3 regions of the Sodalis praecaptivus genome follow, and region 3 is predicted to be linked to each of the others. Evidence: predicted binding sites of a transcription regulator. Region 3 holds the regulator's gene; each other region holds the start of a gene.
What was found. Region 3 encodes Fur, which represses iron uptake genes when iron is present. Its sites were predicted from a motif close to ATAATAATGAGAACNACTATCAA; they were not measured.
Positions count from the first base shown of each region.

Region 1: the regulator Fur is predicted to act here: its motif matches at 1,535-1,557, upstream of SANT_RS06365 (Nramp family divalent metal transporter).
Region 2: the regulator Fur is predicted to act here: its motif matches at 2,701-2,723, upstream of efeU (iron uptake transporter permease EfeU).

Region 1 covers NZ_CP006569.1:1,426,896-1,431,137, forward strand. The annotation lists gene SANT_RS06360 (NupC/NupG family nucleoside CNT transporter) at 34-1,218, opposite strand; gene SANT_RS06365 (Nramp family divalent metal transporter) at 1,595-2,833, shown strand; gene mgrA (L-glyceraldehyde 3-phosphate reductase) at 2,835-3,824, opposite strand; gene SANT_RS06375 (aspartate/glutamate racemase family protein) at 3,999-4,242, shown strand, end outside.
Region 2 covers NZ_CP006569.1:1,584,016-1,588,257, reverse strand. The annotation lists gene efeB (iron uptake transporter deferrochelatase/peroxidase subunit) at 1-628, opposite strand, end outside; gene efeO (iron uptake system protein EfeO) at 642-1,781, opposite strand; gene efeU (iron uptake transporter permease EfeU) at 1,822-2,652, opposite strand; gene SANT_RS07040 (Bcr/CflA family multidrug efflux MFS transporter) at 3,501-4,242, opposite strand, start outside.
Region 3 covers NZ_CP006569.1:3,221,735-3,225,976, reverse strand. The annotation lists gene SANT_RS14235 (hypothetical protein) at 60-953, opposite strand; gene fur (ferric iron uptake transcriptional regulator) at 1,316-1,783, opposite strand; gene fldA (flavodoxin FldA) at 2,104-2,619, opposite strand; gene ybfE (LexA regulated protein) at 2,904-3,191, opposite strand; gene ybfF (esterase) at 3,352-4,137, opposite strand.

The DNA of each region.
Region 1 (4,242 bases), 1.8 Mb from region 3:
GGCCGGAGTGCATCTCACGCGGCAGGCGTGGCGTTAAATCACCAGGCCGGCGATGGCGGCCGACAGCACGCTGACCAGCGTAGAGCCATAAACCAGTTTCAGGCCGTAGCGGGAGACCACGTTGCCCTGATGCTCGTTCAGGCCCTTGATTGCGCCGGCGACGATGCCTATCGAGGAAAAGTTGGCGAACGACACCAAGAACACCGACAGAATCCCCACCGAGCGCGGCGATAATTCCCCGGCGACTTTCTGCAAATCGATCATGGCCACAAATTCATTCGACACCAATTTGGTGGCCATAATGCTGCCCACCTGTAGCGCTTCGTGCGCAGGCACGCCCATCACCCAGGCGAACGGGAAGAAAATATAACCGAGGATGCCCTGGAAACTTATGCCGAACAGCAGGCTAAACAGCGCGTTAACGGCAGAGATCAGCGCGATAAACCCGATAAGCATCGCCGCGACGATAATGGCCACTTTAAACCCGGCGAGGATGTATTCGCCCAGCATTTCAAAGAAACTTTGTCCTTCGTGCAGATGGCTCATCTGCAAATCTTCTTCTTTCTCTACCCGGTAGGGATTGAGCAACGATAGAACGATAAAGGTACTAAACATATTCAGCACCAGCGCCGCCACGACATATTTGGGCGCCAGCATGGTCATATAAGCGCCGACGATGGACATGGACACCGTCGACATCGCCGTGGCGGCCATTGTGTACATGCGCCGTTCGGACATTTTGCCGAGGATATCTTTATAGGCGATGAAGTTTTCCGACTGGCCGAGGATCAACGAACTCACGGCGTTGAACGATTCCAGTTTGCCCATGCCGTTGATTTTCGACAGCACCGTACCGATGATGCGGATAACGAAGGGCAGCACGCGGATATGCTGCAGGATGCCGATAAGCGCCGAGATGAACACAATCGGGCAAAGGACGTTCAGGAAGAAGAACGCCAGGCCCTGTTTATTCATATTCCCGAACACGAAACCGGTGCCTTCGGCGGCAAAACCCAGCAGCTTATCGAACAGGGCGGAGAAACCCTGCACGAAGCCCAGACCTATGTGGGAATTGAGGAAAAAGTAGGCGAGTAAAATTTCAATCGCTAACAGCTGGATAATAAAACGCACGCGAATGCTTTTACGATCGCGGCTAACCAACATTGCCAGGATCGCCACCACGGCGAGCGCCAGGACAAAGTGCAAAGTGCGGGACATAGTTGCTCCAAAAATGAGGCAGGCAGAATTCGCCGCTCATTCTATGTAACGGGGCAGGTAAAAACGAGTTATAAGTTGCAAATATAGCAAAATCCTCTTTCTCTCCTGCGCGGCTATCGTCCACACCCAGAATTTTATGCATTTTTGTTAATTATTAGGATCGAAAGGTTAAGATCTGTGCTAGGCTAAAACATAGCCTGTGCTATACTTTTAGCGTCAAGGTGAAACGACGATGAGCCCGGGCCGTCCGACCGTGGGACATGCGGTGCATTAATAGCTGCTATCGCAGAGATAAGCAGAATCGCTCTAAATGCACTTGATAATCATTATCATTTGTATATTCTCATAAACATGTTTGTTGATAAGGGTTATTACTATGGTGGACAGCCGTGCTGCGGATAACGCCAATCGAGCAGCGAGAAAAGTAAAGCTCTCCCTACTCGGACCGGCTTTTATCGCCGCGATTGGGTATATCGACCCCGGTAATTTCGCGACCAATATTCAAGCCGGCGCCAGTTTTGGCTATCGGCTGCTGTGGGTGGTGGTATGGGCCAATATTATGGCGATGCTGATTCAGCTTTTGTCCGCCAAATTGGGGATCGCCACCGGCAAGAATCTGGCTGAACACATCCGCGATCGTTTTCCCCGTCCGGCGGTCTGGGCCTATTGGGTACAGGCGGAAATCATCGCGATGGCCACCGATCTGGCGGAATTTATCGGCGCCGCCATCGGCTTTAAAATGCTGCTGGGGGTAACGCTGCTTCAAGGCGCGATCATTACCGGCGTTGTCACCTTTTTAATCTTGATGCTGCAAAATCGCGGGCAAAAACCGCTTGAAGTGGTGATAGGCGGCCTGCTGCTGTTTGTCGCCGCCGCCTATATCGCCGAGTTGTTTTATTCCCGTCCGGTGCTAAGCGAATTGGGCGCCGGCATGCTCTGGCCGACGCTGCCCAACGGCGAAGCGGTATTCTTGGCCGCCGGCGTGTTGGGCGCCACCATCATGCCGCACGTAATTTATTTGCACTCCTCGCTAACCCAGAATAGCCGCGAGGGCAGCCGCGCCGAACGTTACTCTTCCACTAAACTGGATGTGGCCATCGCCATGACGATTGCCGGGTTCGTCAATCTGGCGATGATGGCGACCGCGGCGGCGGCGTTCCATTTCAGCGGACATACCGGTATCGCTGATTTGGATGAAGCCTACTTGACGTTGTCACCGTTGCTCAACCATACCGCCGCTACGGTGTTCGGTTTGAGTCTGGTCGCGGCGGGGCTCTCCTCCACGGTGGTAGGCACGATGGCCGGCCAGGTGGTGATGCAGGGGTTTGTGCATTTCCATATCCCGCTGCTGCTGCGGCGGGTGATAACCATGCTGCCGTCGTTCGTCGTCATTCTGCTGGGGCTGGATCCGACGCGCATCCTGGTGTTGAGCCAGGTACTGCTCAGCTTCGGCATCGCGCTGGCGCTCGTGCCGCTGCTGGTCTTCACCGGCAACCGCCAACTGATGAACGAATTGGTTAATCGGCCGCTCATCAACACGCTGGGCTGGCTTATCGTGGCGGTGGTCGTCACGCTGAATATCTACTTGTTGATCGGCACCGCCATGGGACATTAGATCAGGCCAGGATGGCCTCGATCTCGGCCAGCTCACGCTCGCTAAATTGCCGGTTGGACAACATGGCGACCGCATCGTCAATTTGTGCGGTTTTGCTGGCGCCAATCAGCACTGACGTGACCCGATCGCCCCGCAGCACCCACGCCAGCGCCATTTGCGCCAATTTTTGCCCTCGTGCGGCGGCCACCGCGTTGAGGCGGCGAACTTTCGCCATCTTCTCCTCGGTCAACTGCGCGCCGGAGAGAAAGACGCTCTGGCTGGCGGCGCGCGAGTCTTCCGGGATACCGTGAATATACCGATCGGTCAGTACTCCGCCCGCCAGCGGCGAAAAGGCGATTGCGCCGACGCCATGGCTGGCCAGACTGGATAATAATTGCGGTTCCACCCAGCGCTCGAACATCGAATATTTCGGCTGATGAATAAGACAGGGCGTGCCCAGTTCACGCAACAGATTGAATGCCCGCTCCGCCAGCGGCGCCGGGTAATTCGACAGACCGATATACAGCGCCTTACCCTGGCGCACCAGGAGATCCAGCGCCGCCATGGTTTCCTCCAGGGGCGTGTCCGGATCCGGCCGGTGATGATAGAAAATATCCACATAATCCAGCCCCAGGCGCCGCAAACTCTGGTTCAGGCTAGCCACCAGATATTTTTTCGATCCCCAATCACCATAAGGCCCCTGCCACATGGTGTAACCCGCCTTGGTGGAGATAACCAGTTCATCGCGGTAGGGCGTAAAATCCTCGCGCAGCAGCCGGCCAAAGTTTTCCTCCGCCGATCCCGGCGGTGGACCATAATTATTGGCGAGATCGAAATGGGTAATGCCCAGATCGAAGGCATGACGCAGCATTTGGCGGCTGGTGTCCAACAAAGTGGCATCGCCAAAATTGTGCCAAAGCCCCAGCGAGACCGCCGGCAGTTTCAGTCCGCTGTTGCCACAGCGGTGATATTCCATCGTTTCGTAACGGGACGGGCTGGCCTGATATACCATAGAGATTCCTTACTGTTCGCCAAAATGAGAAAAAAGGCGTCAGAATGACGTGGGCTAACGCTGCGCCAGACGGTATCTTTATCGAGCGCCGGGAATAACACAAGAATTATCCACACGGAGACCCTATTGAGCCGGGTACTCCTCACCATGGCGACGCACGCCAAAGGAAAGCGGATGAAAACATTGGGATTGCTAGGCGGCATGAGTTGGGAATCCACCGTGCCGTATTATCGGTTAATCAATCAGGGCGTCAGCGAGCGCCTGGGCGGATTGCACTCCGCCTCCCTGGTTCTGGCGAGCGTGGATTTCGCCGATATTGCCCGCATGCAGTCCGCAGGGGCATGGCAAGAGGCGGGAGAGGTTTTGTCCGAGCGCGCGCAAGCGCTGCGCCAGGCCGGCGCCCAGGGCATCGTCCTTT
Region 2 (4,242 bases), 1.6 Mb from region 3:
TGATAATATCCCGCAGCGCATGGATCACCGTGTCGCTGTTGTTGGCACAGATCTGCAGCAACAGATCGCCGTGGCACAGCGCGGCGTCAAGCGCGTCATTGGGAAACCGGCGCATCAGCTGCAAACGTAGCGGTTTATGTGCCGTCAGGCCAAAGCGCTGATCGAACAACGAATCTCCCACCGAGACCGTCATCGTCAGGTTATCAGGATAAATCGACGCGCCGAGTATGCCGGAATCCATAGGGGGTAATCGTTCATTCACCGCCGGCGCCTGCCCGCCGGTAGTGAGAAACGCGATACGCGCGGTCAACAGCCGGAACAAGCGCTCGAGATCCTGGCGGTTGTCCGCCAGCACATCAAAGGCGACCAGCATCATCGCCGCCTGTTGGGGCGTCACGATGCCCGCCTGATGCAGGCCGAAGCACGGCTGCCGTTCCCAACGCTCATCCGGCGACAGCGTTCCCGGCGACGCGCCCTCTGCGGCCTGCGGCACATTGACCGCCGGTTCGCCGGCGCCCGCCTTCAGCGCCAGCGCGCCGCCGGCGGCGCCCAGACCGAGTAACAAACGCCGACGGGTGGCGGACGGTGTGCCGTCCCGGCGGGCTGACTTCTTGTGACTGCGACGCATCAATCTCATTGCCCTAGTCAAGCCCCAACACGCCGCGCAGCTGCGCAAGATCTTCCGCCAGCGTGGTGATCGGCCCCTTCAACGCATTGCGATCGGCTTCGGTCAGTTTTTCATAGGATTCAAAACCTTGCGCCGTACGGTATTTTGCCAGCACCGTGTCGACTTTGCTGAAATTGCCGTCAATTTTGCTCAGTAACGGCGCGTTGGCTTTGGTCAACAGCGGGCGCAGCAGATTGACAATTTTTTGCGCGCCGTCGATATTGGCCTGGAAGTCCCACAGGTCGGTGCGGCTGTAGCGATCCTCTTCACCGCTGATTTTGCTCGAAGCCACTTCCTCAATCAAGCCGGCGGCCCCACCGACGACTTTACTGGGCGGGAAGGTCAGTGCGCCGATGCGTTTTTGCAACTCCAGCACATCGCGGTAAAGCTTATCGGCGAAGGGCGTCATCGCGTCGGTGGTTTTATCAGCGAACAGCGTTTTTTCCAGCCGGTGGAAGCCGGTAAATTTCGGGTCGTCGGCCTTTTTCTCGTAATCATCTTCCCGCGCGTCGATACTCTCGTCCAAATCGGAGAACAGTTCGGCGATGGGTTCGATGCGCTCATAATGTTGGCGGGTTGGCGCATACAAACGCTGGGCGGTGGCCAAATCGCCGCGGTTAATCGCCTCGGTGAAGGCCTTGGTGCCCTTGACCAGTTCCGCGACCTCGCCGATGACGTAGACTTTATAGTCGGCGATGGGGCCCACCAGCGCCATGGCATCCGGTTGCGTGCCGCTCTGGCTGCCGTCGGCGGTGACCGTCAGCTTACCGCGGGGATTACTTAACAGCCCGCAGGTCATGTCATACTCCCCCGGCTCCAGGTTGGCGGTCATTTTTTGGGTAAAGCCCGGCGCGATATTTTCGCGCTCCTCCACCACCATCACCCCTTTCAATATTTCCCATTCCAGCCCTTTCTGGCTGGTATTATGGACCACGAAACGGGTTTTCCCCGCGTTGACGGTCAAGGCCATCGGCTCACATTGTTTATCGTTGACGGTGATCTTGACTTCCGGGATATCCGCCGCTCGCGCGGGCAGGCTGGCTGTCGTGAATACCGGCAGAGCGAACAGCATCGCCGGCGCCAGGCGACGGCCAAAACGTTGTTGGGTTGACATATAACATTATCCTGATGTTTTGCGGCTGATGAAAAATTTCTTATTTGGCGAGCGTCGCCGCCCGGGAGTGCCGGGACGGCAGGAAAAACAAAATCAGCGCCGGTACCAGGTAAAGCAAATATACCGCCACCTCGCTAACCGTCGGTGTTTCCTGGTAGCCTAACAGGCCTTCCAAAAGCGTGCCGAATAGCGTATGCGTCGACAGCACCTGACTCCAATCAAAGGCGATTGATTGGTAGCCGTTCCACAACCCGGCTTCATGGAACGCGCGGATCGCGCCGGCGGCAAGCCCGGCGGCGACAAACAAAATAAACACGCTAGTCCATTTGAAAAAGGCCGCCAGCGGCAGCCGGATACCGGTCCAGTACATCACCATGCCCAGCGCGATGGCGCAGGCCAAACCCAATACCGCGCCGATCGGCGCGGCGATGCCCACATCCTGGCTGAACGCCGCCAGCAAGAAGAACACCGACTCCAGGCCTTCACGCGCCACGGCAAAAAACACCATGCCGGTGAGCGCCCATCCCTGACGCTGGGATTGCGCCAGGGCCTGGTCCACCGCCATTTCCAGCTGATTTTTCACCGAACGGGACATTTTGCGCATCCACAGTACCATCCAGGTCAATACGGCGACGGCGATAACCGCTACGATGCCCTCGAACAGCTCCTGTTCCTTTTGCGGAAATTCACCGGTGGTGGCGTTAATCGCCAGCCCCAGCGCCAGGCACAACAGCGCCGCGGTGATGGCACCGAGCCACACCCTTGTCAACCATTGACCGCGTCCGGTTTTTTTCAGGTAACCCGCGATGAGACTAACAATCAGCGCCGCTTCAAGCCCTTCCCTGAACATGATAAGAAACGGTACAAACATCATTTATCCTCATCCGCCTCCAGGGCAGACCATTGTAAATAAACGTCAATAAGAACGATATTGATTATCATTACCTAGGAAGAAAAACAAGGTGATCGACGGCAAAATTGCAACTTTGCTACCGCGCTCAATCCCTACGGAAAGTAAGGAAAAACAGCGGAAATGACGGCAGAGGCGGCGGCCGCGCGGGCCGGCTATGCGCCGGGATGGGGCCCGGGCGAGGCGGATAGCGCTCCCTTGTGAGTCAAGGGCAACGCGCTGGATAGCGCTGCCGCGTCAGGCGGAGCGCAACCGGTTTAGCGCCGGGATGGGGCCCGGGCGAGGCGGATAGCGCTCCCTTGTGGGTCAAGGGCAACGCGCTGGACAGCGCCGCCGCGTCAGGCGAAGCGCAATCGGTTTAGCGCCCGGATGGGGCCCGGACGAGGCGGATAGCGCTCCCTTGTGGGTCAAGGGCAACGCACTGGACAGCGCCGCCGCGTCAGGCGAAGCGCAACCGGTTTAGCGCCCGGATGGGGCCCGGGCGAGGCGGATAGCACTCCCTTGTGAGTCAAGGGCAACGCGCTGGACAGCGCCGCCGCGTCAGGCGGAGCGCAACCGGTTTAGCGCTGGGAAAAGCGCGCCTTAGCCGCCCATCGCGACCCGTTCAGGCCGGCATAAACAGGAATTAACCGAACACGGCGTAAGTCAGCGTGATAGGGGACGCGAAGCGGCAACGCACGGCGCACAGGCCAGCTTGGCGCGGGGCGCCAGCCGGCAGAGCAAGCGCGCAGGCCAGCTTGATGTGGGGGGCAGCCGGCAGAGCAAGCGCACAGGCCGGCTTGACGTGGGGCGCCAGCCGAAGGCGTCGATTAGCCCAGCGAAGGCCGCACTTTGCTCTTGCGCGGACGGCTGGCGTACAAATAGCACAGCAGCGCGACGCTGCTGCAAACCGCCATGGAAAGCACCATCGGCCAGGCGCTATCGAACGTCGCCAGCGACAGCAACGCGCCGATGACCGCCCCGACGCCGAAACGCAGCGTGCCCGCCAGCGACGACGCCGTGCCGGCCATATGCGGAAAATCTTCCAGGATCACCGCCATCCCGTTCGAGGTCACCATAGCCACACAGCCTACAAACAGCGCCACGCCAACTACCAGTGGAATGAAACCGAGATGCAGCGCCAGCACCGCTATCATCCAAAGACCGGTGCCAAACTGGATCGTCAGGCCCAGCCGGAACATGCTTTGCGCCCCGAAACGCGCGACAAAGCGGCTATTGATAAGCGTCAGGATGAACAAGAATACGACGTTGAGCGCAAAGTAGTAGCCGAAGTTCTGCGGCGACACGCCGTTGAGGTCAATATAGACAAACGGCCCGGCGCTGAGAAAGGAAAACATGCCGGCGAACGAGAAACCGCTGGCTAGCATGTAACTGAACACCCGCTTGTGGCGAAACAGCGAGCCGAAATTACCGATGGTAGTGCTGAGGCGAAACTTCTGCCGCCGTTCGCGCGGCAGCGTTTCGCGAATAAACACCAGCACCAATATCGTCGCCACCAGCGCCGCCAGGCCGATGGTCCAGAAAATCGCGTGCCAGCTCAATAACACCAGC
Region 3 (4,242 bases):
CCCCCCGCGCCGTGATCTTTCCGTTTCTGGCGCAGGGGGAAGCGGTTACGCTGCGCCGCTTATTCCTCTTGCTGCCCGCGCTGCAACGCTTGCGGCAAGTTTTCAAGCTTATCCAAGCTATAGGCGTGCGGATGGTGCCTGAGGCGTAGCTGATAATGGTTGGGCCTGTCGGCCCAGATGTAGCTGTTATCTAACGCATCGGCCGGCGGCGCATATTTGCACGGGATCACCTTGTCACCCACCAGTTGCTTAACGCGGGATGTCAACGCCGCGAACGCCGCATGCTTTTTTCTCTCGACGCTAAAATCGATCCAGGAATGCACCCTCCCCTCTGGGGCCCCGTGGGCGTCAGAGATGAGGGGCTCAGGGCCGTGCAGAGTGGCGTAAACGGTTTTGTCGTAGGGAACGAACGTGATACCCGTTGAGCGAAACGTGGGCAGGGCCTCATGATCGATTTGCGCATACATGCGGGAACTATCGCCGCAGGTGCCTGCCGTCAACGGCGAAGGTTTCGGCGGCCGCGGCGGAGCCTGGCTCGCCACTGCCGCGACGGGATCCCGCGGACGTCTGAGGGTCACCGGCGATGAGGGCGATTGTCTAGACGGGTATGCACCGGCCGCGGTATCGCGTTGCGGGTTGTGTAACCGTCGCGGCAGGGAGCCAGATGGCGTGGCCGGCTGCCAACCGGTCGCGGCGTCGCGTTGGGCGTTTTTGCTGGGGCGCGACGGTACGGGAGTAAGCAGGGTGGTGACGTTGGCAAGCGCCGCATCAATACGCACGGGGCGCGGGGATGCCGGGGGTGTGCTCCTCGCCGCGGTGGCTGGGCGTAACCATTTTGCTTGCCTTACGCCGTTGGGTTCAGACGTGAGCGGCGTTCGCGTGGCGGGAGGCGCTGCCAGCGATGCCACAGCCGCGGGCGGCACAGGGGTGTCTTGCAGGATAGGTTTCATCATCGGGATACCTGTAGGTCGACCAAAGACGTTAGGAGACAGCGTTACCGCTTCCAGGGAGGGCTCGGTGGGTAAGCGCTGTGAACGGATCCCTGCTCCCCTGTTTTTTTGGGGGCAGGGCCGGGCTAGGGGCTGATAATAATTTATCGGCCTATAAGCCCACTGCCCAATAGCCTAAGAAGTTAACTTCCCCGCCGTCATCGGGTGAAAGGCTGATTCAGTACGGGAGAATAGCGGGATGGCGGCAAGTAAGAAAAAAGGGGCGTTATGAAGTGTAAAAGCAAGGCGAGAAAAAACCGCCGGCGGCGGTTTCTCTTTATACGGTCGTGATTGTATGGCGGTAACGTGACGGCGTAGGACGGGTGTCAGAATTTTACGACGTGCGGATCATCTATATCATGCAAGGTTTCATCTTCACGGCAGTCGCCTTCCGCGCAATGGCCATAAAGATAGAGGCTGTGGTTGGTCAGTTTGATATTGTGCTTTTTCGCGATGTCGCGCTGGCGCGCCTCGATAAACTCATCGCGAAATTCGATGACCTTGCCGCAATCCAGGCAAATCAGGTGATCGTGATGGTGTTGCTGGGTGAGCTCGAAAACCGATTTGCCGCCCTCAAAGTTGTGGCGGGTGACAATGCCGGCGTCATCGAACTGATTGAGTACGCGGTAAACGGTGGCCAGCCCGATTTCCTCACCCATATCGATCAGCTTTTTATACAGATCTTCCGCACTGACGTGGTGGCATTCCGGGTCTTGCAACACTTCCAGGATTTTGAGCCTGGGAAGGGTCACTTTCAGGCCGGCCTTCTTTAATGCGATGTTATTGTCAGTCATGCGGGTTTGGTCCTGTTACTTGATAATCAAGTTATAAGCTAACACAGCCTATAACAATCGTCGGCCCGAAAAATGTATCACTGTCTCATTATAGAACTCGCGGTCAGAAATGAAAAAGAGACTCATTTTCATTATAGCCCACTCAGCGAGTAAGGACTATGTTACCTCTTTAGGTTTAAAAAATCACACAAAGTGTGGTGCCATTGTACTGCTTTGGCGGAAAAAGTTACAAAATTGTAGCTATCAATTTGAAAGGAATTATTTATCAAGCATACAATGCGGCATCATGCCGTCCGGGGAGGCCGGACGGCGGTAAGGCGTTAAGCCAAATTCATCTCTTCGCGAACCTGTTTGACCCAGCCGTCGACGCGTTCGGCGGTAAGCTCGGGCTGGCGGTCCTCATCAATGGCCAGACCAATAAAGTGGTCGTCGTCCGCCAGCCCTTTGGACGCCTCGAAATGATAGCCGGCGGTAGGCCAATGGCCGACCAGCGTGGCGCCGTGGGGTTCAATAATGTCCCGCAGGGTGCCCATCGCATCGCAGAAATACTCCGCGTAATCTTCCTGATCGCCGCAGCCGAATAGCGCAACTATCTTGCCGCTGAAATCGACCTCTTCCAACGTCGGGAAAAAATCATCCCAGTCGCACTGCGCTTCGCCGTAATACCAGGTCGGGATACCCAGCAGCAGCCGGTCATACTGTTCCAGATCTTCTTTGCTGCTTTTGGCGATGTCAAAAACATCAGCAACATCGGTACCCAGTTGCTTTTGGATCATCTTGGCAATATTTTCGGTATTGCCGGTATCACTGCCAAAGAAAATGCCTACACTCGCCATGAATATCAAAACCTCATAAAAATTAAGGGTATGCCCAATCGTCAACCTTAAGCTGATAAGGGCAATGATAGCAGACCCTCACTTAAGGAGATACCTGCCGGCGGGGGCTTTTTGCGTCAATTGCGCCCGCCGTGACGTGTACGCCGCAGGTGCAAAGGCGTGCCGGCCTAATGCCTGTGCCACGGTTTAGCGGCAGGCAGACGCGCGGCCTGCTTTACGGCCAGCGATCGGTCTGTTTAAGGCCTGTGCCACAAATGACGCTCTGCCGCCGCGGGACCCCTCCTTCAGCCGGCGGGCCGCTGGCGTTCAAGCTCCGCCAGCAGGATAAGTTCGATAAGCTCACTGCGGGATATATCCCGCTGATCGGCCAGTTTATTCAGCGCATCCACCGCCTGCGCATTGATTTTCAACTCCACTCGACGCAGCCCGCGCACTTTGTCACGCCGCAGCTGGTTACGCTTATTGATTCTGAGCTGCTCATCCCGAGAAAGAGGACTGGTTTTCGGCCTTCCCGGGCGGCGTTCATCCGTAAATAAATCCAGCGTAGTGCGGTCCGTTTGTTCTTTTGCCATAGTTGATGAAGGGAATATGCAACCGTAAGCGGCGGGGTCGCCGGCGGCTGGCCTGAGCCCTGGCCGGCGTCCTCCGTAGCGTTAGTTTCACCGGTCCCTGGAGGTAGCCGGCATCCAAAAACCCGTCATCTTACCCCAGTGAAGCGGGTGGCGACAATGGCTAACTGCCGCGTCCGGCTGATGCTTCCGTCAGAAAACGCGCGACAGCGCGCACTACCGCCTGCGGTTTTTCGGCATGCACCCAATGGCCGGCGCCGGCCACCACATGGGCGCGGGCGCGGGGAAATTGCCGGCGGAGAGTCTCGCGGTAGCGATCATCCAGATAGGGGGAATTACCGCCGCGGATAAACAGTATCGGCCCCGGCCAGGGGGGCAGTGTTCGCCAGCCGATAATGTCGGCGTAATTATGCTGGATGCTGTCAAGAGCGAAACGCCATTGTCCCTGATCAAACGATTTCAGTAGAAACTGAATGGTGCCCGGGTCGTCAATATCCTGTTCCATCAGCCGTGCGGCGTCGCTGCGCTGCGTTATCCCAGACTCGCTGACGCGCGCCAGGGCGGCGAAAATGGCGTCATGGCGGCGGACCTGATAGGCCACCGGCGCCATATCGATCACCACCGCCTGCGCAATGCGCGCCGGCGCCAGCGCGCAAAGCGTCATTGCCACCTTGCCGCCCATCGAATGACCGATGACGATACAGCGCTCAATAAGCAGCGCGTCCAGTAACGCCAGCACATCCCGCGCCATTTCGTCGTAACCCATGGTGGGGGCGTGGGGGGACAGGCCGTGGTTGCGCAAATCAATTTGCAGCGTGCGATGATTTTCACCCAGGGGACGGGCCAGTACGCCCAAATTATCCAGACTGCCGAACAAACCGTGGATCAGCACCACCGGCAGACCCTGTTCCGGCTGGCGCGCCGCCTGCAGCCGATAGTTCAATTTCATAGCGCTCCTTTTGCTGCGGATAAAAGCTGTAGCCTAGCATGAGTTTGGCGCCGCCAACGCCGCAATGGGGAAAAAAGGGTGGGTGCGCGGGCGGGCCGATTGCCC